Linked DNA regions of Lichenihabitans psoromatis. The protein of the gene in region 2 interacts with the protein of the main gene of each other region in a pairwise test. Links are inferred from orthologs where the notes say so. Each region holds a gene or a part of one and is shown on either strand. Other genes may lie near its edges.

The links.
Region 1: the proteins of ssb (region 2) and recO interact in binary tests that used the Escherichia coli proteins (3 or more experiments, as listed by UniProt). The link is inferred for Lichenihabitans psoromatis from one-to-one orthologs.
Region 3: the proteins of ssb (region 2) and EY713_RS13615 interact in binary tests that used the Escherichia coli proteins (3 or more experiments, as listed by UniProt). The link is inferred for Lichenihabitans psoromatis from one-to-one orthologs.

Annotation. Positions count from the first base shown.
Region 1 is NZ_CP036515.1:3,874,182-3,882,315, forward strand. What follows is about bases 5,032-7,775. They hold recO (DNA repair protein RecO), read right to left. Parts: upstream 6,901-7,775; coding sequence 6,163-6,900; downstream 5,032-6,162. Other genes in these bases: EY713_RS18115 (SDR family oxidoreductase), read left to right, coding at 5,035-5,760; EY713_RS18120 (hypothetical protein), read left to right, coding at 5,968-6,150; era (GTPase Era), read right to left, coding at 7,005-7,775. In the rest of the region: EY713_RS18090 (RDD family protein), read left to right, coding at 65-535; EY713_RS18095 (arginyltransferase), read left to right, coding at 579-1,346; EY713_RS18100 (DUF6489 family protein), read right to left, coding at 1,358-1,603; parC (DNA topoisomerase IV subunit A), read right to left, coding at 1,696-3,942; EY713_RS18110 (LysR family transcriptional regulator), read right to left, coding at 3,981-4,910; more of era, read right to left, coding at 7,776-7,913; rnc (ribonuclease III), read right to left, coding at 7,921-8,134. UniProt on the Escherichia coli protein: Involved in DNA repair and RecF pathway recombination.
Region 2 is NZ_CP036515.1:3,731,586-3,739,943, forward strand. Bases 389-3,356 are described here. They hold ssb (single-stranded DNA-binding protein), read right to left. Parts: upstream 2,154-3,356; coding sequence 1,623-2,153; downstream 389-1,622. Other genes in these bases: gyrA (DNA gyrase subunit A), read right to left, coding at 389-1,475; uvrA (excinuclease ABC subunit UvrA), read left to right, coding at 2,429-3,356. In the rest of the region: more of gyrA, read right to left, coding at 1-388; more of uvrA, read left to right, coding at 3,357-5,434; EY713_RS17460 (DUF1127 domain-containing protein), read left to right, coding at 5,822-5,980; methylenetetrahydrofolate--tRNA-(uracil(54)-C(5))-methyltransferase (FADH(2)-oxidizing) TrmFO, read left to right, coding at 6,146-7,555; EY713_RS17470 (SUF system Fe-S cluster assembly protein), read right to left, coding at 7,599-8,009; EY713_RS17475 (cysteine desulfurase), read right to left, coding at 8,015-8,358. UniProt on the Escherichia coli protein: Plays an important role in DNA replication, recombination and repair. Binds to ssDNA and to an array of partner proteins to recruit them to their sites of action during DNA metabolism. Acts as a sliding platform that migrates on DNA via reptation.
Region 3 is NZ_CP036515.1:2,931,909-2,937,724, forward strand. What follows is about bases 2,020-5,044. They hold EY713_RS13615 (primosomal protein N'), read right to left. Parts: upstream 4,645-5,044; coding sequence 2,395-4,644; downstream 2,020-2,394. Other genes in these bases: EY713_RS13610 (AMP-binding protein), read left to right, coding at 2,020-2,388; truB (tRNA pseudouridine(55) synthase TruB), read right to left, coding at 4,655-5,044. In the rest of the region: EY713_RS13600 (F0F1 ATP synthase subunit epsilon), read left to right, coding at 1-104; EY713_RS13605 (RNA pyrophosphohydrolase), read right to left, coding at 165-674; more of EY713_RS13610, read left to right, coding at 775-2,019; more of truB, read right to left, coding at 5,045-5,596; 30S ribosome-binding factor RbfA, read right to left, coding at 5,725-5,816.

The DNA.
Region 1 (8,134 bases), 150 kb from region 2 along the record:
CCACGAGACATGAGCGACCCGCGACCTTGTGGCACGCGTGATGTGCCGTACCAGGAGCCGATCGATGAACTCGACCCAATGGACACCGTTTCAGCCCGTCAGCGCCTCGATCACGCGCGGTGGCTTGCCGGTCGGCGCCCTGAATGGCGTTCGCTCGCGTCGCATCGTTGCGGTTTGCCTCGACCTGATCCTGGTCTCGATTCTGTCGCTTGTTCTTTGGACGGGGCTACTCGTGCTGACGTTCGGCTTGTCGCTCCTGCTGCTGCCGCCCCTCTTTCCGTTCGTGGCCTTCTTCTACAATGGCTTGTCAGTGTCGGGGCCGCGCATGGCGACGTTCGGCATGCGTGCGGCCGACCTTGAGATGCGGTTGGAGGGCAGCGGCGGACGAGTCCCGTTCATCAACGCCGCCGTTCATGCGGTCTTGTTCTACGTGAGTTGGATGTTTCCGCCTGTCTTCCTCCTGTCGCTCGTCACTGCCGACAAAAGATGCTTGCACGACATCCTTTCAGGCGTGATCTTCGTCCGACGGATCTAGCCGCACCGCGCGGCCAGTCGAACGGGCGTGAGGGTGAACGATCTTGACGCGTGAGCCGCGCGACGCGCCGCAGTTCTACCTGACCGCACCCTCGCCATGCCCTTATTTACCGGGGCGCGAGGAACGGAAGGTTTTTACCCATCTGATCGGGCGTCGAGCCGGCGCGCTCAACGACACCTTGAGCCAATCCGGCTTCCGCCGCTCTCAAACCATCGCCTATCGACCCGCTTGCGAGATGTGCCGAGCTTGCGTCTCGGTTCGCGTCAAGGTCGACGAATTTGCACCGAGTCAGAGCTTCAGGCGCGTTCTCGCGGCCAATACGGATCTGATCGGCACACTCATCCCAAACCGGCCCACCTCCGAGCAATATTCTCTGTTTCGCGCTTATCTCGACGCGCGACACGGTGAAGGCGGAATGGCCGACATGAGCATTCTCGACTACGCCACCATGATCGAGGACAGCCATGTTGACACGAGGCTGATCGAATATCGCAGACGCGGGCCCGATACGGCCATCACGGGTCAAGGCACCGGCGATCTCATCGCGGTCTGCCTCACCGACATCCTCGCCGACGGATTGTCGATGGTCTATTCCTTCTACGATCCGGAGATCATGAACCGGTCTCTCGGCACGTTCATGATCCTCGATCATATCGCCCAAGCGCGATCCCTCGCGCTCTCGCATCTCTATCTTGGCTACTGGGTCGCCGGGTCCCGCAAGATGGATTACAAGGCGCGCTATCTGCCCCAGGAGAGGCTTGGCCTCAACGGATGGGAGCGAGTGGAGCGATCCCGACCCGGATCAGCTTGAAGGCTCGACCATCACGGCCGTTTGGCGAGGCCGCCATTGAGCGCCCGCGCCATCATGTCCTGAAATTGCTCAGGTGTTTGCGGATAGAGCGATAGCCAGGTCTTAAGGATCGCGTCGGGCGAAAACCGCTCCATCTCGGCCAGCATCTTTTTTTCGATTTCGCTCATCATGCGCTCTTGCAGCGGCGTCACATCTGGCAGGCCAAAGAACTGCCGCGCCTCGAGCGGGGTGCATTCGATTTCGACCGTGCATTTCATTCGGACACCCGCTTTCGAACACGCTTCCGGCGCGCGATCGTTCAGCGTGCTGGAGCGGGCGCCGGGACGCAAGAGCCGCGGGGAGTGTTGTTCTAACTTCCGAACATGTTGTTCTTCGGGAAACCTTTCGGCGGCAATCGTCCGGCCTCGGCCCGATTAGCCGACCAATCCCGCAGCTCGGCGGCCGCCACGGTCCAGGTGCGGCCGGACGTATCGCGCCACGTTAATCCTTGCGCGAGATGAAACACCTTGGCGTCGGACAGGCCGCCATCTTTATAGCGCTGCAGCCGCATGCCCTTGCCGCGCGCCATATGGGCCATCTGGTCGATCGGGAAGACGAGCAGCTTGCGGTTTTGACCGATCACCGCGACATGGTCGCCATTCGCCGGAAGCACCAGCGCAAGACGCGCCTCGCCATCCAGCGTCATCAGCGCCTTGCCCTTGCGGGTGCCCCCGACGAGATCGTCCTGCGAGGCCGAGAAACCGCGCCCATCAGAGGCGATCACCAGCAGCCGCTCGCCAACCCGATACGGCAGCATGGCCGCAACGTCGCCGCCCTCGTCCATGTCGACCATGATGCGGAGCGGCTCGCCGACGCCACGTCCACCGGGAAGTTTGGAGGCTTCGATCGTGAAGACCTTGCCGGTCGTGGCAAAAATCAAAAGCTTGGCCGTGCTTTCGGTCAGGATCGACAGTCGCAGCTTATCGTCACCCTTGAACACGAGCGTTTCAAGCGCCGTGACATGGCCTTTTAGGGCGCGGATCCAGCCCTTATCGGACAGCACGACCGTCACCGGCTCGCGCTCCACCATCGCCTCGGTCAGCGCCGATTCGTGAATCTCCGGCATGCTTTCGAAACTGGTGCGGCGACGGCCGATGACCGTATCGGCCCCATATTTGCGTTTGACGTCGCGGATCTGCGCCGTAATGGCTTTCCACTGCGCGCCTTCGTCATCGAGCAGCTTCTGCAGCGCATCGCGCTCTTTCGACAGCGCGTCGTAATCGCTGCGGAGCTGCATTTCCTCCAAACGCCGCAAGCTGCGGAGGCGGGTGTCGAGGATGTAATTAGCCTGAACGTCGGTGAGCTCGAACTTGGCTTTCAGTTCATCCTTCGGCTCGTCTTCCTCGCGGATGATGCGGATCACCTCGTCGAGATTGAGGAAGGCGATCAACATGCCGCTCAGCACCTCGAGCCGATGCTCGATCTCGGCCCGGCGATGCAGCGAGCGGCGCTGCAGCACCACGCGGCGGTGGTCGAGCCACTGGCGCAAAGCCTCCGGCAGCCCGATCACGCGCGGCACGACGCCATCGACCAGCACGTTCATGTTGAGCGGAACGCGCGCCTCGAATTCGGTCAGCCGAAACAAGCTTTCCATCATCAAAGCGGGCTGGACGGCTTTCGAGCGCGGCTCGATCACGACCCGAACATCCTCGGTCGATTCGTCGCGCACGTCGCCGACGAGCGGAAGCTTCTTCTCGTTGATGAGTTCGGCGAGCTTTTCGATGAGACGCGACTTCTGCACGCCATACGGGATCTCGGTGATGACGACGGCCCAGCTGCGACCGATATCCTCTTGCGACCAACGCGCCCGCACCCGGAAGCTGCCCCGCCCGGTGCGGTAGGCTTCGACGATCGAGGATTGCGAGTCGACGATGATGCCGCCGGTCGGAAAATCCGGCCCCGGCACGAAGGTGATGAGTTGCGCGGCCCCTGCCTCGGGATGGGCGATCAGATACAGCGCGGCGTCGCAGAGTTCGGCGAGATTATGCGGCGGGATCGAGGTCGCCATGCCGACCGCGATTCCCTGCGAGCCGTTGGCTAAGAGGTTCGGATAGGCGGCCGGCAGAACGATGGGCTCTTGCTTGTCGCCCGAGTAATTGTCGCGGAAGTCGACACAATCCTCGTCGATCCCTTCCAGCAGCAGCTTGGCGATCGGCGTCAGCCGCGCCTCCGTATAGCGGTAGGCTGCGGCGGGATCGCCATCGATATTGCCGAAATTGCCTTGCCCGTCGACCAGCGGATAGCGCGACGAGAAATCCTGCGCCAAGCGGACCAGAGCGTCATAGATCGCTTGATCGCCATGCGGATGGAAATCACCCATGACGTCGCCGACAATTTTCGCGCATTTCTTGAACGCGGTCGCCGGGTCCAGCCGCAGCACCTGCATGCCATAGAGAATACGCCGATGCACCGGCTTCAACCCGTCGCGGGCATCCGGCAAGGCGCGACCCATGATGGTCGATAGCGCGTAAGCGAGATAGCGCTCCTCCAACGCATCGCGCAGATTGACCACGATGGGCTCTGACGGTGCGGAGGGTGGAGCGAGAGCTTTTGCCATGGGCGAGACTTACCGGACGTCGCGAAGCTGCACTAGGCTTAAACGCAATCAGGCGCCCTCGCCAAAGCTGCCGCAGACAGTCGCTCGGCCTGAACGAGGTCGACGAAGGCGCGCAGCGGGGACGGCATGAAGCGGTCGGAAAAATAAAGGTGCGGCCCCTCGAATCGGGTCCACCAATCGACCAGGACAGGTCGCAGTGCCCCGGAGTCCAGCGAGGGTCTAAGCCAGTTCTCGAAGGTCGCGATGACGCCAAGTCCGCGACAGGCCAGCCCGATCGCGGCGTCCGCCGCATCGACGCCGATGATGAGCCGGCCCGGTGGGTCGACCGTGACGGTCTCCTCACCCCGCTCGAATGTCCAAGGCACCAGCGCCCCACTCGAAAACCGCAAGCGGATGCTCTCATGGTCCAACAAATCGCGCGGGTGGCCCGGCACGCCGCGTGTGTCGAGATAGGACGGGGCGGCCGCAACCGCGAGATATTGGAACGGCGGTCCGATCGGCACGGCGATCATATCTTGCGCGAGATGCTCGCCATATCGGATGCCGGCATCGCAGCCGGCCGCCGCGATATCAACGAGCCGATCCTCGACCACGAGTTCGACCCGAATGCCGGGATGGTCATGAAGAAATCGGTCGAGCAGCGGTGGCAGAATATCGACCATCACGGCGCCGGTCACGTTCAGGCGTAGCAGCCCCCTCACGTCCCGGTGTGAACTCGCGGCGTCCTGCAGGGCCGCTCGAGTTTCGGCAAAGACTGGCAGCAGACGATTCGCCAGAACGTGACCCGCTTCTGTCGGCACCACGCTGCGCGTCGTTCGGATGAGAAGCGGCACGCCGAGCCGCTTTTCCAACTGCACGATCCTGTCGCTCGCCGTCGACGGCGAGAGGCCGAGCCGCTTTGCCGCCGCCCGAAACCCCCGCATCTCACAGACGCTGAGGAACACGGCCAGATCGTCGAGAGATCCCACGTCATCATTGTTTGCCATAGCGATCAGACTGTCTGCTTTTCAATGGATTATAAGATTAGGCCGAACGGCCATACCTCTTCAACTCGCCGACTGCATCGAAGCAGGTCTGCGTATGGAGATGCAAATGACCATCAAGACCGCTCTGATAACGGGTGCCAACAAGAGCATCGGCTTCGAGACCGCCCGCCAGCTTGGCCGGCTGGACTATCGAATCTGGCTCGGATGCCGCGACGAAGCGCGGGGCGCAGCGGCCGCGCAGCTGCTGAGCCAAGATGGCATCGAGGTCACGCCTCTTTCGATCGACGTGACGAGCGAGGTCAGCATTCGTGCGGCGGCGGCTGTCGTACAAGAGCAGGATGGAAAGCTCGACGTCCTCATCAACAACGCCGGAATCTCGAACGTCTCGTTCGTGCCGCCGTCACAGCAGACGATTGATGACGTCCGGACCGTCTATGACACGAACGTCTTCGGTCCGATTCGCGTGACACAGGCTTTCCTGCCGTTGCTGAAAGCAGCCGGCAGCGCCACCGTCGTGATGGTCAGCAGCGGGTTGGGATCGCTCGCCTGGCTGTCAGACCCGACGCATCCGTTCTATGGCGTCAATCTACTCGGCTACAACAGTTCCAAGACAGCGCTGAATGCCGTTACCCTGGCGTTCGCCAAAGAGCTGTCGTCTTTCAACATCAGGGTCGATGCGGCGGACCCAGGCTATACGGCCACCGATTTCAACAATCATTCCGGCTACCGAACGGTGGAGCAAGCGGCCGCCGGCATCGTCTGGTTGGTCGAACGCGACGGCGGGGGACCGACTGGGCGGTTCTACTTCGAGACGGAACAAGCCCCGTGGTGAGCCTGTCGAGACCACCGATTTCCTGAAGGCCACGCGTTCGGTAAGGGGACGCTTAACCAAGGGTGTGTCTACTCAGCACTAGTGACGACGGATCGAGGCGCTTACTGATCCCGACAGAACTCGGGTTTGGCGGTTGGCCAGCTCGGCCCATCGGCTTGTGTGACGCTCTCTTGCGATGTTCCCGGCCATCAATCATCTAGGATCACGATGCAAAATAAAGCGCTTTTCGGCTTGTTCTCCGGCGTTCTCCTTGTCGTCGTGACCTTGATCGGGGTCGCGGCTCTCAACATGCCATCCGCCGAAAGCGCTGTCGCGTCTTGCGCTTCAGCCCATGTCCCGGCCGAAGGCGGCTACGGCCTCACCACGCACAAAGACTGCGCCGCCAAGTAAGTCTCGGCAGGTTTAGGCCGCCCCGCCCTCGTCTGTGGCGTCGAGGCTTCGGAGATAGGCGTGCCGCGCCGTTTGCATGGCGAGGCCACGCGGCACGAAGACGTCTCGCATGAGAAAATATTCCGCGAGACGAAACGCGGCGACAAGATCGCCCGGCGAGATTTCGGCCGTCTCGTCGATGAGAAAAGCCGGCAGCACCAACATCCGATCGGCATAGGGCTCTCCCGCACTGCGAGACACGGCTGTGCCCGATTTTGGCGACACGAAGGCCAGATCGTCGTTGCGGCCCGTCGCGACACAAGCGCTGAGATCGAGTCCAAAGCCGAGTTCGGTCAATAAATCGAGTTCGAAAAATACGATCGCGAGCGGCGTCACGGCCCTATCGTCAACGGCTTCGAGGATCATTTCGAGCCGGTCGTGCAGCCGTGGATGCGGTTCCCGCTCCGGCAGAAGGCGCGCCAAGCCGCATAGATGGTTGAGTGCGTGAAGTCCGTGCGCGGTTTCCATCGCGCGTGAGGCGCGCATGCGGCGCGGCTCGATCGTGTAGGTGCCGAGGTCATGCTCGACGCGCGATCGCCAGACCGCCTCGACGCCGTTGCCGGGCTGGAGGCTGGGACGCAGACGGCGGGAGCGCCCGCCATGCACAAAGCCGAGGTGCCGCCCATGCTGGCGCGTCACGAGATCGAGGATGACACTTGTCTCGCCGTGGCGGCGGATACCCACGACGATCCCGTCGTCACGCCACTCCATCGCGGCGACCTTCGCGCTTTGTCGACCCCGCCAGAATGGGCCGAACAATCGGACGCCCTATCGCTTGGTCTGCCATCAGGACCTGCCGGCCAGGATCGAGAAACTCAGTTGCGAGGGTAGTCGAGACCCATCTCGCGGTATCGTTCGGGATCGTCTCCCCAATTTTCCCGCACCTTCACGAAAAGGAACAGATGAACCTTCTTTTCGGCCGCCTCGGTGATTTCGAGACGGGCCGCCGTTCCAATGGACTTGATGGTTTTGCCACCATCGCCGATCACGATCTTCTTGTGACCATCGCGCGTGACATAAATGGTCTGCTCGATGCGGGCCGATCCGTCCGGCATGTCTTTCCACAGATCGGTTTCGACCGTGGTCTGGTACGGCAACTCGTCGTGCAGCCGTTCGAACATCTTCTCCCGCGTGATCTCGGCAGCGAAAGAGCGCATGGGCGCATCCGAAATCTGGTCCTCCGGATAAAGCCACGGGCCGGCGGGCATGAAGCCAGCGAGCTTTTCGCGCAGCTTCGGCAGGCCGTGTTTCCGCAGCGCCGAAATCATGAACGTCTCGTCGAAGGCGAGCTTGGCATTCACGTCCGCCGTCAAAGCCAATAATTCCGTCGTCTCGATCGTATCGATCTTGTTGAGCACCAGGATCTTGCGGCGCCCGACGTCGGCGAGCCTTTCGAGGATCGACAGATTCTCGTCGTCGAGGCCTTTCTTGGCGTCGATCAGCAGCGCAATCGCATCCGCATCCCCTGCACCGCCCCAGGCGGCCGTCACCATCGCGCGATCAAGACGACGCTTCGGCGCGAAGATCCCCGGCGTATCGACGAAGATGATCTGCGCCGCTCCCTCGAGCACGATGCCGCGCACGAGGTTGCGAGTCGTCTGCACCTTGCGGGACACGATCGACACCTTGGTGCCAACCAACGCATTGATGAGCGTCGATTTGCCGGCATTGGGTGCCCCGATCAGCGCCACAAAGCCGCATCGGGTCTGTTGTTCGTCGGTCAAATCCGTCTCAATCCTGGTTGCCAGCCGTCAATATACCCTCTCGCGTCAAAAAGTCTTGGGCCGCGGTTTGTTCGGCCGCACGCTTCGACGTGCCGACGCCGGTCGCGGCAACAAATCCCTCGAGTTCGACCGAAACCGTGAAGTTGGGCGCATGGGCCGGCCCTTGTCGCTTGACCTCCCGATAGACCGGAGCGGGTCGACCCAAGCCTTGCGCCCATTCC
Region 2 (8,358 bases):
CGCGGCGTCGCATAAGCGATGCGGATCGCGAGAAGCTCGCCTCTCACGATGTCGAAGATCCGAGCGCGCGACCCGAGGATTTCCAGCAGATCGGCGATTTCGACCGCCAGCTTGTTCAAAGCCTCGGCGATCTCGTCGCGACCAAGAGCGGTCAAACGAGCGAGGCGCAACTCGAGGATGGCACGGGCCTGCGCCTCCGACAGGCGATAGGTGCCATCCTCCGCCAGCGCGTGACGCGGGTCGGCGATGAGCGTGATCAGGGGCGCCATATCACGGGCGGGCCAGGCCCGTTCCATCAAGTAGACGCGCGCCGCCGCCGTATCGGGCGATGTGCGGATCAAGCGGATCACTTCATCGATATTGGCGACCGCGATCGCGAGACCGACCTGAACATGGGCCGCGTCACGCGCCTTGTTGAGGCGGAACTTGGTCCGACGGGTCACCACCGTCTCGCGGAAATCCAAGAATGCGACCAGGATATCCTTGAGGTTCAGGACTTCCGGGCGGCCGCCGTTCAGCGCGATCATATTGGCGCCGAAGCTGCTCTGGAGCGAGGTGTAGCGCCAGAGCTGGTTCAGCACCACGTCCGGCACCGCGTCGCGTTTGATCTCGATCACGATCCGCATGCCGTCGCGATCGGATTCGTCACGCAATTCGGAAATGCCCTCGACCCGCTTCTCGCGGACCAGCTCGGCGATTTTCTCGATCAGCGTCGTCTTGTTCACCTGATACGGAATTTCGGTCACGATCAGGGCTTCGCGATCGCGGCGGATTTCCTCGATCAAAACCTTGGCTCGAATCGGGATCGAGCCGCGGCCCGTATGATAGGCCGAGCGGATGCCGCTTCGTCCGAGGATCGCGCCTCCTGTGGGGAAATCCGGGCCTGGCACGATCTCGATGAGGTCGTCGATCGTGATGTCGGGCCGATCCATCAATGCGATAACCGCATCGATGACTTCGCCGAGATTATGCGGCGGAATATTGGTGGCCATGCCGACCGCGATGCCGCCGGCACCGTTGACCAACAGATTCGGAAACCGCGCCGGCAGCACGACGGGCTCGCTCTCCTTGCCGTCGTAGTTAGGTTGGAAGTCGACCGTGTTTTCGTCGATGTCCTGGATCAGCGCCAACGACGGAGCCGCCAAACGTGACTCCGTGTACCGCATCGCGGCTGCAGGATCGCCGTCGATGGAGCCGAAATTACCCTGCCCATCGATCAGCGGCAGCCGCATCGAAAAGGTCTGCACCATGCGGACCATGGCGTCGTAGATCGCGCTGTCACCATGGGGATGGTACTTGCCCATCACATCGCCCACGATCCGCGCTGACTTAACGTAAGGCCTGTCCGGTAAGTAATTGTTTTCCTGCATGGAATGCAGAATGCGCCTATGCACCGGCTTCAACCCGTCCCGCACATCCGGCAGGGCGCGGCTCACGATGACGCTCATGGCGTAATCGAGGTAGGACCGCTTCATCTCGTCCGTAATGGAGACCGGTCGGATACCCGACGATTCGTCCGGTCGATCTTTGTCGTGCTCAGCCAAAAACTTCGATTCCCAAACAGTTCAAGCCGTTATCTCTACTGGAAAGCGCCTGCGAGGCCAACCGTGGCGGAGAAGCGATCAGAACGGGATGTCGTCGTCGATCGTCTCGGACAAGCGCCCACCGCCGGTGTTGCTCGGTCCACTGCTCGACCGTTGGTCCGACGCGCTCCGTCCGTAGCTGGACCCTGAGCCGCCCCCGCCAGACGGGCGCTCGAAGGAACCGCCCTCCTCGCGGCCACCGAAGTCACCGCCAGACCCGCGGCTATCGAGCAGCGTCAGTTCACCGCGATAGCGCTGCAGCACCACCTCGGTCGTGTATTTTTCGGCACCATCTTTGTCGGTCCATTTCCGAGTCTGCAACTGTCCCTCGACATAGACCTTCGAGCCCTTCTTCAGATATTGCTCGGCGACTTTCGCGATATTCTCGTTGAAGATCACGACGTTGTGCCACTCGGTCTTTTCCTTGCGCTCGCCCGACGCCTTGTCGCGCCATGTTTCGGACGTCGCGATCGTCAGATTGACGACCGCCTCACCCGAATTCATGCGACGGACTTGCGGGTCCTTGCCGAGATTGCCGATCAGGGTCACCTTGTTGACGCTACCCGCCATCACCAACTCCTCAAAAACTCAATCGACCGTTGTCGTTCTGCCGATGATCCTGCGCCGTTTGGCCCCGGAGGCGCAAGCCAAACCGAGCCGTTTGCAGGCTCAGATCACAGGTTCGGACACGTCGTCCACGGATTTTGTTCTTTTTCTGTTCCAATCGGGACAGAGCTTTGATACCCACTCGGTACCATCCGAGGTTCCGCTCGCGCGTCGAGCCTTGTCGCTGCGGCCCCGTGCTGGCGGGACGGGCGTCGCGTTGCAAAAAGGCATGAGGCCGCATGGCACGGAGACAGAAACAGGCTGGTGAAGCGGATGCGCCCGCCTCGGAAGCACTCGTGGTTTCGCAGGCCCCCGCGCTGCCGCCTTCGGCCAAGCCGGTTGAGACGCTCGTCGGCGTCACAACTCCGGCGTTTGACGGCCGCACGATCACGGTCCGTGGCGCGCGGGAGCACAATCTCAAGAACATCGATCTCGTCATCCCACGCGACAAACTTGTCGTGTTCACGGGGCTGTCCGGGTCGGGTAAGTCGTCGCTGGCTTTCGATACGATCTATGCCGAAGGACAGCGCCGCTATGTCGAGTCCCTCTCGGCCTATGCGCGCCAGTTTCTCGAGATGATGCAGAAGCCGGACGTCGACCAGATCGACGGACTGTCGCCAGCGATCTCGATCGAACAGAAGACCACGTCGAAGAACCCCCGCTCCACCGTCGGCACCGTCACGGAAATCTATGATTACATGCGCCTGCTCTGGGCGCGGATCGGGATTCCCTATTCGCCCGCGACCGGATTGCCGATCGAGAGCCAGACCGTCAGCCAGATGGTCGACCGGGTTCTGGCCTTGCCCGAGGGAACGCGCCTTTACCTGATCGCGCCAGCCATTCGCGGCCGCAAGGGCGAGTACCGCAAGGAAATCGCCGAATATCAGAAGAAGGGGTTTCAGCGTCTCAAGATCGATGGGGAGTTCTACCCCATCGATGAGACCCCGATTTTGGACAAGAAGTTCAAACACGACCTCGGTGTCGTTGTCGATCGGATCGTCGTGCGGCCCGATATCGCGACGCGACTCGCCGAAAGCTTTGAGACCGCGCTAGAGCTCGCGGATGGCATAGCGGTCGTCGAACTTACCGATCCTGCAGACGGTCAAGACCGGGAAATAACCTTCTCGTCGAAGTTCGCCTGCCCTGTCTCGGGGTTTACGATCGCAGAGATCGAGCCACGGCTGTTCTCGTTCAACAATCCGTTTGGCGCTTGCCCGATCTGCGCCGGGCTCGGCTTTCAGATGTCGGTCGATCCGGAGCGCGTCGTCCCCGATACCACGTTGACGTTGAAGCGCGGTGCGATCGCGCCTTGGGCAAAATCCACCTCACCTTATTATGTCCAGACACTCGACGCGCTCGGCAAGCATTTCGGCTTTAAGCTCGATACCCGATGGGAGAGGCTGCCAAAACAGGTCCAGAACGTCATTCTGTTCGGATCCGGGAGCGAGGAGGTTCGGTTCGCCTATGACGACGGCGTCCGGTCTTATGCGGTCAACAAGGCTTTCGAAGGCGTGGTCAATAATCTCGACCGGCGCTTCAAGGAGACCGAGAGCGAATTTGCGCGCGAGGAGATCGGCCGCTTCATGAGCGCGACACCGTGCCTCGCCTGTAGCGGCACGCGGCTCAAGCCCGAAGCGCTCGCCGTGAAGATCGACATGCAGACCATCAGTGCGGTTTGCGATCTTCCCATCCGCGCATGCCTCGACTGGGCTGCCTCGCTTCCCGAGAAACTCGACCCGCAACGAAATGAGATCGCGGCCCGCATTCTCAAGGAAATCCGTGATCGACTCACCTTCCTGCTCGATGTCGGGCTTAATTATCTGACGCTTGCGCGCGCAGCCGGCACCCTTTCGGGCGGCGAAAGCCAGCGCATCCGGCTCGCGTCGCAAATCGGCTCCGGCCTCACAGGCGTGCTTTACGTTTTGGACGAGCCATCCATCGGCTTGCATCAGCGCGACAACGAGCGGCTCCTCGACACGCTGCGGCGTTTACGGGGGCTCGGCAACAGCGTCATCGTGGTCGAGCATGACGAAGATGCGATCCGAGCGGCCGATTACGTGGTCGATGTCGGGCCCGGCGCCGGCATCCACGGCGGCGAGATCGTCTCGGCCGGTACGCCCGAGCAGATCATGGCGGACCCCAATTCGCTCACCGGGCAATATTTGACCGGCGTCAAGATGGTCGGCGTGCCGCGCACGAGGCGCAAGGCTAAGAATGGCGATCACCTGCGCGTCACCGGCGCGCGCGGCAATAATTTGAGGAACGTGACGCTCGACGTGCCCCTCGGCACCTTCACATGCGTCACGGGCGTGTCGGGGGGCGGCAAGTCGACGCTGGTGATCGACACCCTTTACAAGGCGGTCGCGCGGCGACTGAACGGAGCCATCGATCACCCTGCCCCGCATGACGCGATCGAGGGCCTCGAACACATCGACAAGGTAATCGACATCGATCAGTCGCCGATCGGGCGGACGCCGCGGTCCAATCCGGCCACTTACACGGGAGCGTTCACGCCGATCCGCGAATGGTTCGCCGGCTTGCCGGAATCCAAAGCGCGCGGCTACCTGCCAGGCCGTTTCTCCTTCAATGTGAAGGGTGGCCGTTGCGAGGCGTGCCAGGGGGATGGCGTCATCAAGATCGAAATGCACTTCCTGCCCGACGTCTATGTCACCTGCGACGTCTGCAAAGGAAAGCGCTACGGACGCGAGACATTAGAGGTCAAGTATCGCGACAACTCGATCGCCGATGTGCTCGACATGTCGGTCGAGGAGGCCGCGACGCTGTTCAAACCGGTACCGTCGATCCGCGAGAAGATGGAGACGCTGGCACGCGTCGGGCTCGGCTACATCAAGGTCGGGCAGCAGGCCAATACCTTGTCGGGTGGCGAGGCCCAGCGCGTCAAACTGTCGAAGGAGTTGTCGCGACGCTCCACCGGGCGGACGCTTTACATTCTCGATGAGCCGACGACGGGGCTGCATTTTCACGATGTCGCCAAACTACTCGAAGTGCTGCACGAACTCGTCGATCAAGGCAATACGGTCGTGGTCATCGAGCATAATCTCGAAGTCATCAAAACAGCCGATTATGTCGTCGACATCGGACCGGAAGGCGGGAGCGGCGGCGGTCAGGTCGTGGCGACAGGAACACCCGAAGATATCGCGCGCTCGAAGGCCAGCCACACAGGGCGCTTCCTGCGAGACGTGTTGAAGCGTCGGCCCTTGGTGCTTGAGGCTGCCGCCGAATAAACCCGTCACCCTCTCGCATCGTGCGATGCGCCCCGAGGATGATTAACCCGATGGTGCGATGCAATATCTCCACTACATCCGACATCCGGCATCTACCTAAATACCGCGCAGTCTCCGCGTCTGACCTCCGGACGTCATGCGATTTTCACATCGCACCTTTGGCGAACTGCAGCAGCGCAGCAACTTCGGCCGGGTCCACGGACCGGATCGAGTCGCATTAGCTTGATTGTCTTAGCGGTTTGCTAAGATCGTCATGCGTTTCGCGCATGGGTGGGCTTAAGACGAGACGGGTTATCGACGCTGCGATTTTCGATATATTGCACTGCATCAAAGCGGTCGTGGCGCAGCAGATAGTTGAGCGACGACTTAATAAGAAGGAACAGTGCTATGATCAAAACTCTCTCTGCAAAGCTGCATGCTTGGCGCCGTTTCCGCGAGTCGGTTCGGGAACTGTCGCGTCTGTCGGATCGCGAATTGAACGACCTCGGCATCGGCCGGTCGGATATTGAAGACGTCGTACGTCAGGGCGCTCGTATCCACGACTGAATTCATCTGGTTCGCGGGTGTGGCCGATGCCCCCGTGACGTCAGAACGCCCGCCGGTCCTCCCCCGGCGGGCGTTTTCGGTTTATGCCGTTCATCGGTTCTGGTCGTGGCCAGCCGTTCACATGTCCGCGTTCCTGCTTTAGGTTGCGGTATGAATCCAATCCATATGATCAAACCCGTTCACGTCATTGGTGGCGGCTTAGCTGGCAGCGAAGCGGCCTTCCAGATCGCGAAAGCCGGTGTGCCTGTCGTGCTGCACGAGATGCGTCCGGTTCGCGGAACTGAAGCGCATCGCACCGACGGGCTTGCCGAGCTCGTCTGTTCCAATTCCTTTCGCTCGGATGATGCCAGCACCAATGCGGTTGGCGTCATCCATCGCGAGATGCGCCGGCTCGGCTCCGTCATCATGGCCTGCGCGGATCGGCATCAGGTCCCGGCTGGCGGTGCGCTGGCGGTCGACCGCGACGGGTTCTCGCGAGCTGTCGGAACCGCCATCGCGAACCATCCGCTGATTTCGGTCGAACGCGGCGAGATCGACGGCCTCCCGCCTGCCGATTGGGACAATGTCATCGTGGCGACGGGTCCGTTGACCTCGCCGGCGCTCGCGACCGCCATCGGGAGCCTGACCGGGGAAGAGCAGCTCGCCTTCTTCGATGCCATCGCGCCGATCGTCCATCGCGACACGATCGATCTCGACAAGGCCTGGTTCCAGTCCAGATACGACAAAATGGGCCCTGGCGGCACGGGGGCTGATTACATCAATTGTCCGCTGGATCGCGAGCAATATGAGGCGTTCCTGGATGCCCTGGTGGCGGGCGATACGGTCGGCTTTAAGTCGTTCGAGGGGACGCCTTATTTCAACGGCTGCCTGCCGATCGAAGTGATGGCGGAACGTGGCCGGGAAACGCTGCGACATGGCCCGATGAAGCCTGTGGGCTTGACCAATCCGCATAACCCGACCGTGAAGGCTTACGCGATCGTCCAGTTGCGTCAGGATAACGCGCTCGGCACGCTCTACAACATGGTCGGTTTTCAGACGAAGCTGAAATATGCCGAGCAAACAGCAGTGTTTCGGATGATTCCCGGTCTCGAACAGGCGGAATTCGCTCGCTTGGGTGGCTTGCACCGGAACACGTTCCTCAATTCACCCAAGGTGCTCGATCCGCTGCTGCGCCTCAAGGCGATGCCGCGTTTGCGCTTCGCGGGGCAGATCACAGGCTGCGAGGGTTATGTCGAAAGTGCCGCGATCGGGCTGATGGCGGGCCGAATGGCGGCGGCCGAGCGGCTCGGCACTGCGGTGTCGCTCCCGCCACCGACCACTGCGATCGGTGCGCTGATCAACCACATCACAGGCGGCCATCTCGAGACGATCGATAGCGGGCCACCGTCGTTTCAGCCGATGAATGTCAACTTCGGCCTGTTCCCGCCACTAGCCATGGTCCCCAAAGCGGAGGATGGAAAGCGGCTGCGCGGCCCTGAAAAGGCTGTCGCCAAGAAAAAGGCCATGAGCCAACGCGCCTCCGATGATCTCGACGCTTGGCTCTGTGAGCCCGTGTCGACAAGCGTTTCGGCCTAGAGGTCGTGGTCGGCCCGGTTCAATAGCGGACCGGGCCTGGACGTCACCACATGTCGAGAGCGACGCGGGCCTCGTCCGACATGCGGCTTTGATCCCACGGCGGATCGAACACCATCGACACCTTAGCACCCGCAACGCCAGGAACGCCTGCGACCGCGGTTTCGACCCAGCCCGGCATTTCGCCCGCAACCGGACAAGCCGGCGCGGTCAGCGTCATATCGACCGACACAAAACGACTATCGTCGATGTCGATCCGGTAGATCAGTCCGAGTTCGTAGATGTCGACCGGGATCTCAGGATCATAGACGGTCTTCAGCGCCGTGATGAGGCCTTCTGTCAGGCGATCGATCTCCTCCGGCGTGATGTCGGAGGGTTGCGCGATGGCCGGACGATTGGGCTGGGCGTCCTCGGTGGCGGCGGCCGACGCCGGGGCCGGAACTGATGGATTAGACATGAGCCTCACGCGAAAAGAGCTTCGGCCCGGGTCAGGGCCTCGGCGAGTTTATCGACATCGTCGAACGTATTATACATTGCAAAGGAAGCGCGGCAGGTTGAGGTGACACCGAAACGCTGCATCAGCGGCATCGCGCAATGAGTCCCGGCGCGAACCGCAACACCCGACCGATCGATGACGGTCGCCACATCATGGGCATGGGCGTTTTTCATCTCAAACGACAAGATCGCGCCTTTGTCTGGCGTGGTACCGAAAATCCGGAGCGAGTTCATACGCCCGAGGCGTTCATGCGCATAGGCGGTCAGAGCGGCCTCGTGGGCCCGGATCGCCGGGCGCCCGATCGCATCCA
Region 3 (5,816 bases), 800 kb from region 2 along the record:
CTGCGGAGACCGAGGTCGCCGATGCGACGAGCGACGAAGGTCGTCGGCTCGCGCATGAAAAGCTCGATCAAGTTCGCGAGCTTCGGGCCGCAATGTCGCTCTGACCTCGAGTCCCTTATCGAAGCCGATCGGCCGTCGCTCCGAGCGGCGGCCTTTTTTGTTGGTCAGACCGGCACCGCAAAACGGCTGAACGCCGCGACGACCCGCTCATAATTCGCTCGCTTATGCGGCATCACTTTGGCCGGCAAAGACGCAAGAGGGAGCCAAGCCCAGTCGAAGAACTCGGGTCGGACGCCCCCGATCGGATCGAGAACGTCGATTTTGCTTTCATCCCCCGTGAACCGAAACGCCACCCATCGTTGCGTCTGGCCCCGGAAGGCGCAGAGGTGGTGCCATGGCCCGTCGTAAGCAGGAAAGTCATACGGCCACCACTCGTCCGTCGCGGCCAGGAAGTCGGCGTCGCCGATGCTGGTCTCTTCCATCAACTCGCGTCGGGCTGCCGCCACGAGATCCTCGCCGGGGTCGATACCGCCTTGCGGCATCTGCCATTCGAAATCACCCCGCACTGTTTCCGGTCCATCCCCACGGCTACGACCCGCGAAAACGAGACCGGCTCGATTGAACAGAGCGATGCCGGCGTTCGGGCGATAGGGAAGGTCGGGTTGCGGGCTCATCAAACTCCACCGGTGATCGTTCTTATCGAAAGGGGCAAGCGAACAGCTCGGCCCTATTGCTGCATTGCACTATGACGGAATTCGGGGCAGAACACGAGGCATGGATCTTCCTGACCTTCGGGATTATCACCGGCTCCGCCAGGGTTTCGGCTGGCACCTTCCCGCGCGCTATAACATCGGCGTCGATGTGTGCGATCGCTGGGCTGCGCTCGAGCCGGATCGTCCCGCGATCATCGACGTGGTGCGGGGGCAGATCAGCCCGGTCAGCTATGGCGCTCTGCGGGATCGCTCGAACCGGCTGGCCAATCTGCTGCGGCGGCTCGGTATCGGCACAGGAGATCGTGTTGCGATCCTGCTTCCGCAGGGCTCCGATGTCGTCGTCGCGCATGTGGCGACTTATAAAATCGGCGCAATCGCGCTGCCGTTGGCCCCGGTCTTCGGGCCCGATGGACTCTTTTATCGCCTCGACAACGCGGGCGCGGCAGCCTGCGTCACGGACGCGGCGGGGGTCCAGAAGATCGCGCCTTTGCGTGCCTCCTTGCCCGCGTTGCACGCCATCCTGTCGACCGATGGAGCCGACGGATCCGCCATCGGACTACCGGCCGCGATGGAGCGGGAAAGCAGTTTTTTCGATCCTGTCCCGACCGGCCCGGACGATCCTGCTCTCATGATCTACACGTCAGGCACGACCGGACAGCCGAAAGGCGCGTTGCACGGTCATCGCGTGCTGCTCGGCCATCTGCCGGGTGTTCGGTTCAGCCACGAGTTTCTGCCGCAGCGCGACGATGTGATGTGGACGCCGGCCGATTGGGCCTGGGCCGGCGGCTTGTTGAATGCCCTGCTGCCAAGCCTCCACTATGGCGTTCCGGTGGTGGCGCGGGCCTTCGACAAGTTCGATCCGGACGAGGCCTGGCGCTTGATGGCGGACCTGAAGGTCCGCAATGCGTTCATCCCGCCGACTGCGTTGCGGATGCTTGGCCTCGCCATGCCGCCGCCATCGTCACGGCCGACCTTGCGGACCGTCACCTCGGCGGGAGAGGCGCTCGGCGCCGAAATCGTAGCATGGGGCCTCGAGGCGTTCGGGCTCAGCATCAACGATGTCTATGGTCAAACCGAATGTAATTACGTGCTCGCGTCGTGTGCGGCGATCGGTATCGACAAGCGCGGCGCGATCGGCCGTGCGGTGCCCGGGCATGACGTCGCCGTGATCCGTGACGACGGGTCGGTCTGCGAGCCTGGTGAGGTCGGCGAGATCGCGGTGAGATCACCCGATCCGGCCATGTTTTTGCGCTATTGGAACAAACCGACCGCCACAGCTGCCAAGTTCAGAGGCTCGTGGATGATCACGGGGGACCGGGCATCCGCAGACCACCAGGGCTACGTGACGTTCCAGGGCCGCGACGACGATATCATCACATCGTCTGGATACCGGATTGGGCCGGCCGAAATTGAAACCTGCCTGCGCCAGCACCCGGCCGTGGCAGAGGCAGCGGCCGTCGGCAAACCGGACCCGATACGGACAGAAATCGTGAAAGCCTTCATCGTGTTACGACCGGGTGTTGAAGCGTCCTCTTCGCTCGAGGCCGATATTCGAGACTTCGTTCGACATCGGCTCTCGGCGCATGAATATCCGCGCGAGATCGCTTTCGTCCTGCTACTCCCGATGACCCCGACCGGCAAGGTGATGCGCCGGGTGCTTCGCGAGCGGGGCTGACGACGCTTAGAGGAAGCTCTGCGGATCGACGTCGACGTTGACCGTGACATTGCCGCGCGGGCGAGGCGCCGCCTTCAGGGTTCGGCGCAGAAAGCCTTGCAGATCGATCGATCGGGCGGTTTTGACCAGCAGGCGAAAGCGGTAGCGACCCCGCACCATGGCGAGAGGTGCTTCGGCCGGGCCGAGCACGAGCAGCGTGCCGCGTTCAACACCCGTGCGAAGCTGATCCGCTTCGGAGAGAGCGGCGCGCGCGAGGGCGCGGGCATGAGTTTCGGCGGCATGGCGGTCCGTCCCCGACACGATGACGGCTGCGAGGCGCCCGAAGGGGGGCAGTTCCGCATCCTGACGGGACGCGATCTCCGAGGCGTAGAACCGCTCCGTATCGCCGGACAACAAGGCTCGGATCACGGGATGACCGGGTTGGAAGGTCTGGATCATGCCGCGTCCCGGGGCATCCCCTCGTCCGGCGCGGCCTGTGACCTGCTGCAGCATCTGGAACGTTCGTTCAGCGGCGCGAGGGTCGCCGTTGGAAAGGCCGACATCGGCATCGATGACCCCGACGAGCGTCAACCGGGGGAAATGATGACCTTTGGCGACGAGCTGCGTTCCGATGATGATATCGACATCGCCCTCTGCAATGGCTGCGAGTTCCTCGCGTAGCTTGGCGGCCCCACCCGGAAAGTCCGATGACAGTAGCAGCGTCTTGGCGTCTGGGAATTGGGCTTGGACGTTTTCGGCAAGCCGTTCGACCCCCGGGCCGCAGGCAACGAGCGAGTCGACCGCATCGCATTCAGGGCAATGTTTCGGTCTTGGCTCCTGATGGCCGCAATGGTGGCACACGAGAGCGCCGCGAAAGCGGTGCTCGACCAGCCAAGCCGAGCATTGTGGGCAGCGAAGACGATGACCACAGGTTCGGCAGAGTGTCAGGGGCGCATAACCGCGGCGGTTCAGGTAGAGCAACGTCTGCTGACCAGCCGCATGGGTGGCCTGCATCGCTTCGACCAGTGGCGGCGCGATCCACTGGCCGCGTGGCGGCGGCGTGGTCCTGAGGTCGATCGCGCTGAGCATCGGCAAGGCGCGTCCGCCGAAGCGGGTCGGCAGTCTGAGATGGCGGTAGCGTCCGCGTTCGGCGTTGACGCGTGTTTCGACCGACGGCGTTGCCGAGGCCAGAATAACGGGAATATTCTCGAGCTGCCCGCGCACGACCGCCATGTCGCGCGCGTGATAGGTGACGCCGTCTTCTTGCTTATAGGCGGCCTCATGCTCCTCATCGACCACGATGAGGCCGAGGTCGGCGAAGGGCAGAAAGAGGCTCGACCGGGCGCCGGCCACGACCCTGACCTCGCCACTCGCGACGCCGGACCAGATTCGAGTGCGTCGCTTGCCTCCGATCTCCGAATGCCATTCCGCGGGTGGAACCCCGAAGCGGGCCGCAAACCGCCCGATGAACTGAGACGTCAAAGCGATTTCAGGCAGGAGGATCAGCACCTGCCGCCCTGCCGCGATGGTGGCCGCGACGGCCTCGAAATAGACATCGGTCTTTCCAGCGCCCGTCACGCCATCGAGGAGCGAGACGCTGAAGGCTTTGGCGGCGATTGCCTCGCGCAACGCCTCGGCGGCTTGCTCCTGTCCCGCGTCGAGCCGATGTCCGGCAAAAGTCGGGTCCGGGGGCAGGGCAACCGGCTTGGGTGGCAGGGCCTCGGAGAGCAACACTCCGTCGGCGGCGAGCGCCTCGATCACAATGGCGCTGCACTGGGCCGCAAGCGAAAGGGCAGCTTTCGACAGCGGCTCCTCGGCCGCAAGGGCATCGAGCACACGGGACCGCGCCGGCGTCGAGCGTGTCACCAACGTGCCTGAGCGGCGATAGCCGAGCCGGATCGGGTCCGGTTTGCTCTCGTCGAGCCGCCGCGTCACCATGCGAAGCACCAGCCCGCGCGGCGTAAGCGTCCAGCGTGCGACCCAATCGACAAGGTCGCGCAAGGGTTTCGCGATCGGTGCGACCGGGAAGCGGGCCACGACCTGTTTGAGGTTCGCGCCACCGGCTGGCGTGGCGCTGCTTTCCCACACGACGCCGAAGACGGGCCGCGTGCCGAGCGGAACCTCGACCACATCGCCGAGATCGAGCCGCAGCCCGGCCGGTACGCGATACGAATAGGCTTGGTCGATACCGACCGGAATCAGGACGTCCACGACGGTTGGATCGACGCGGTTCGGGTGGCCTTCGTCTGAAGCGGGGTCGCGATCGTCCCCGTCCATGTCGGTGGCCTTAGAAGCGAAGGTTGAACACGCGATGGGGAACCAGCGCACCCTGTTCGACAGGGCCGAACGCTACGACAACGCCGCCACAGGTCGCATAGGCGATGCCATCCGACGGTGCATCCCGGCCGAGCAGAAGAAGGCTTTGACCGCGACGGAGCTGAGCCGCCGAATCCCGGTTGATCGCCACATGCGGCACGTCGCTGAGGCCCGCCTCGACCGGCATCAAGAAGCTGGCGAGATCCGCGCCTTCGGCTTCGAGATCCGCCAGTTGAGCCGCATGCGACTCATAAAGTGGGCCGACGCGGGTCCGGCGAAGGGCCGTGACATGGCCGAAGCAACCCAAGGCCTCGCCAAGATCACGCGCGATCGCACGCACATAGGTGCCCTTGCCGCATTTCGCTTCGAACACGGCCTCGCCGTCTCCGAACGTGACGAGATCGAGCGCATGAACCGTGATCGGGCGTGGCGGCAACTCGACCGTCTCCCCATCGCGCGCGCGGTCGTAAGCCCGCTCGCCATTGACCTTGATGGCCGAATAGGCCGGAGGGCGCTGCATGAGAACCCCAGTGAACGACGGCAGCAACGCCTCGATGGCCTCGCGGGTCGGGCGTGCGTCCGAGGTCGCGATCACGCGTCCTTCGGTATCGTCGGTGTCGGTCTGGCTGCCCCATTGCACGCGGAAACGATAGGCCTTTTCGCCATCCTGAACGAACGGCACGGTCTTTGTGGCTTCGCCGAACGCGACCGGAAGCAGGCCGGACGCCAACGGATCGAGGGTTCCGGCGTGACCCGCCTTCTTTGCATTGAAGATCCGCTTCAGACGGCTGACCGCGTGGGTCGACGTCATGCCGATCGGCTTATCCAGCACGAGCCAGCCATTGACCTCACCGCGCTTTTGGCGCTGCGGGCGGGGCTCGACCTGCGGGGTCGCGAGGATGGGGTCGGACATGGCGGCAGAAAGGGTCATGGATGAAAACTGATCACTCTTCGATGATGAAAAAAAGACCCGCCGTCTGGCGAGAGAAGGCTTGAGCCGAAGGGGAACCGCGCAAAGCGGATGCGGCGATAGATCGATATTTAGGCCGGATCTTGGTCGTCGTCGCCGAGGACCGAGAGATCCCGTTGCACTTCCGGCGAGGCCAGGATCGCGTCGATGCGCGACGACTTTT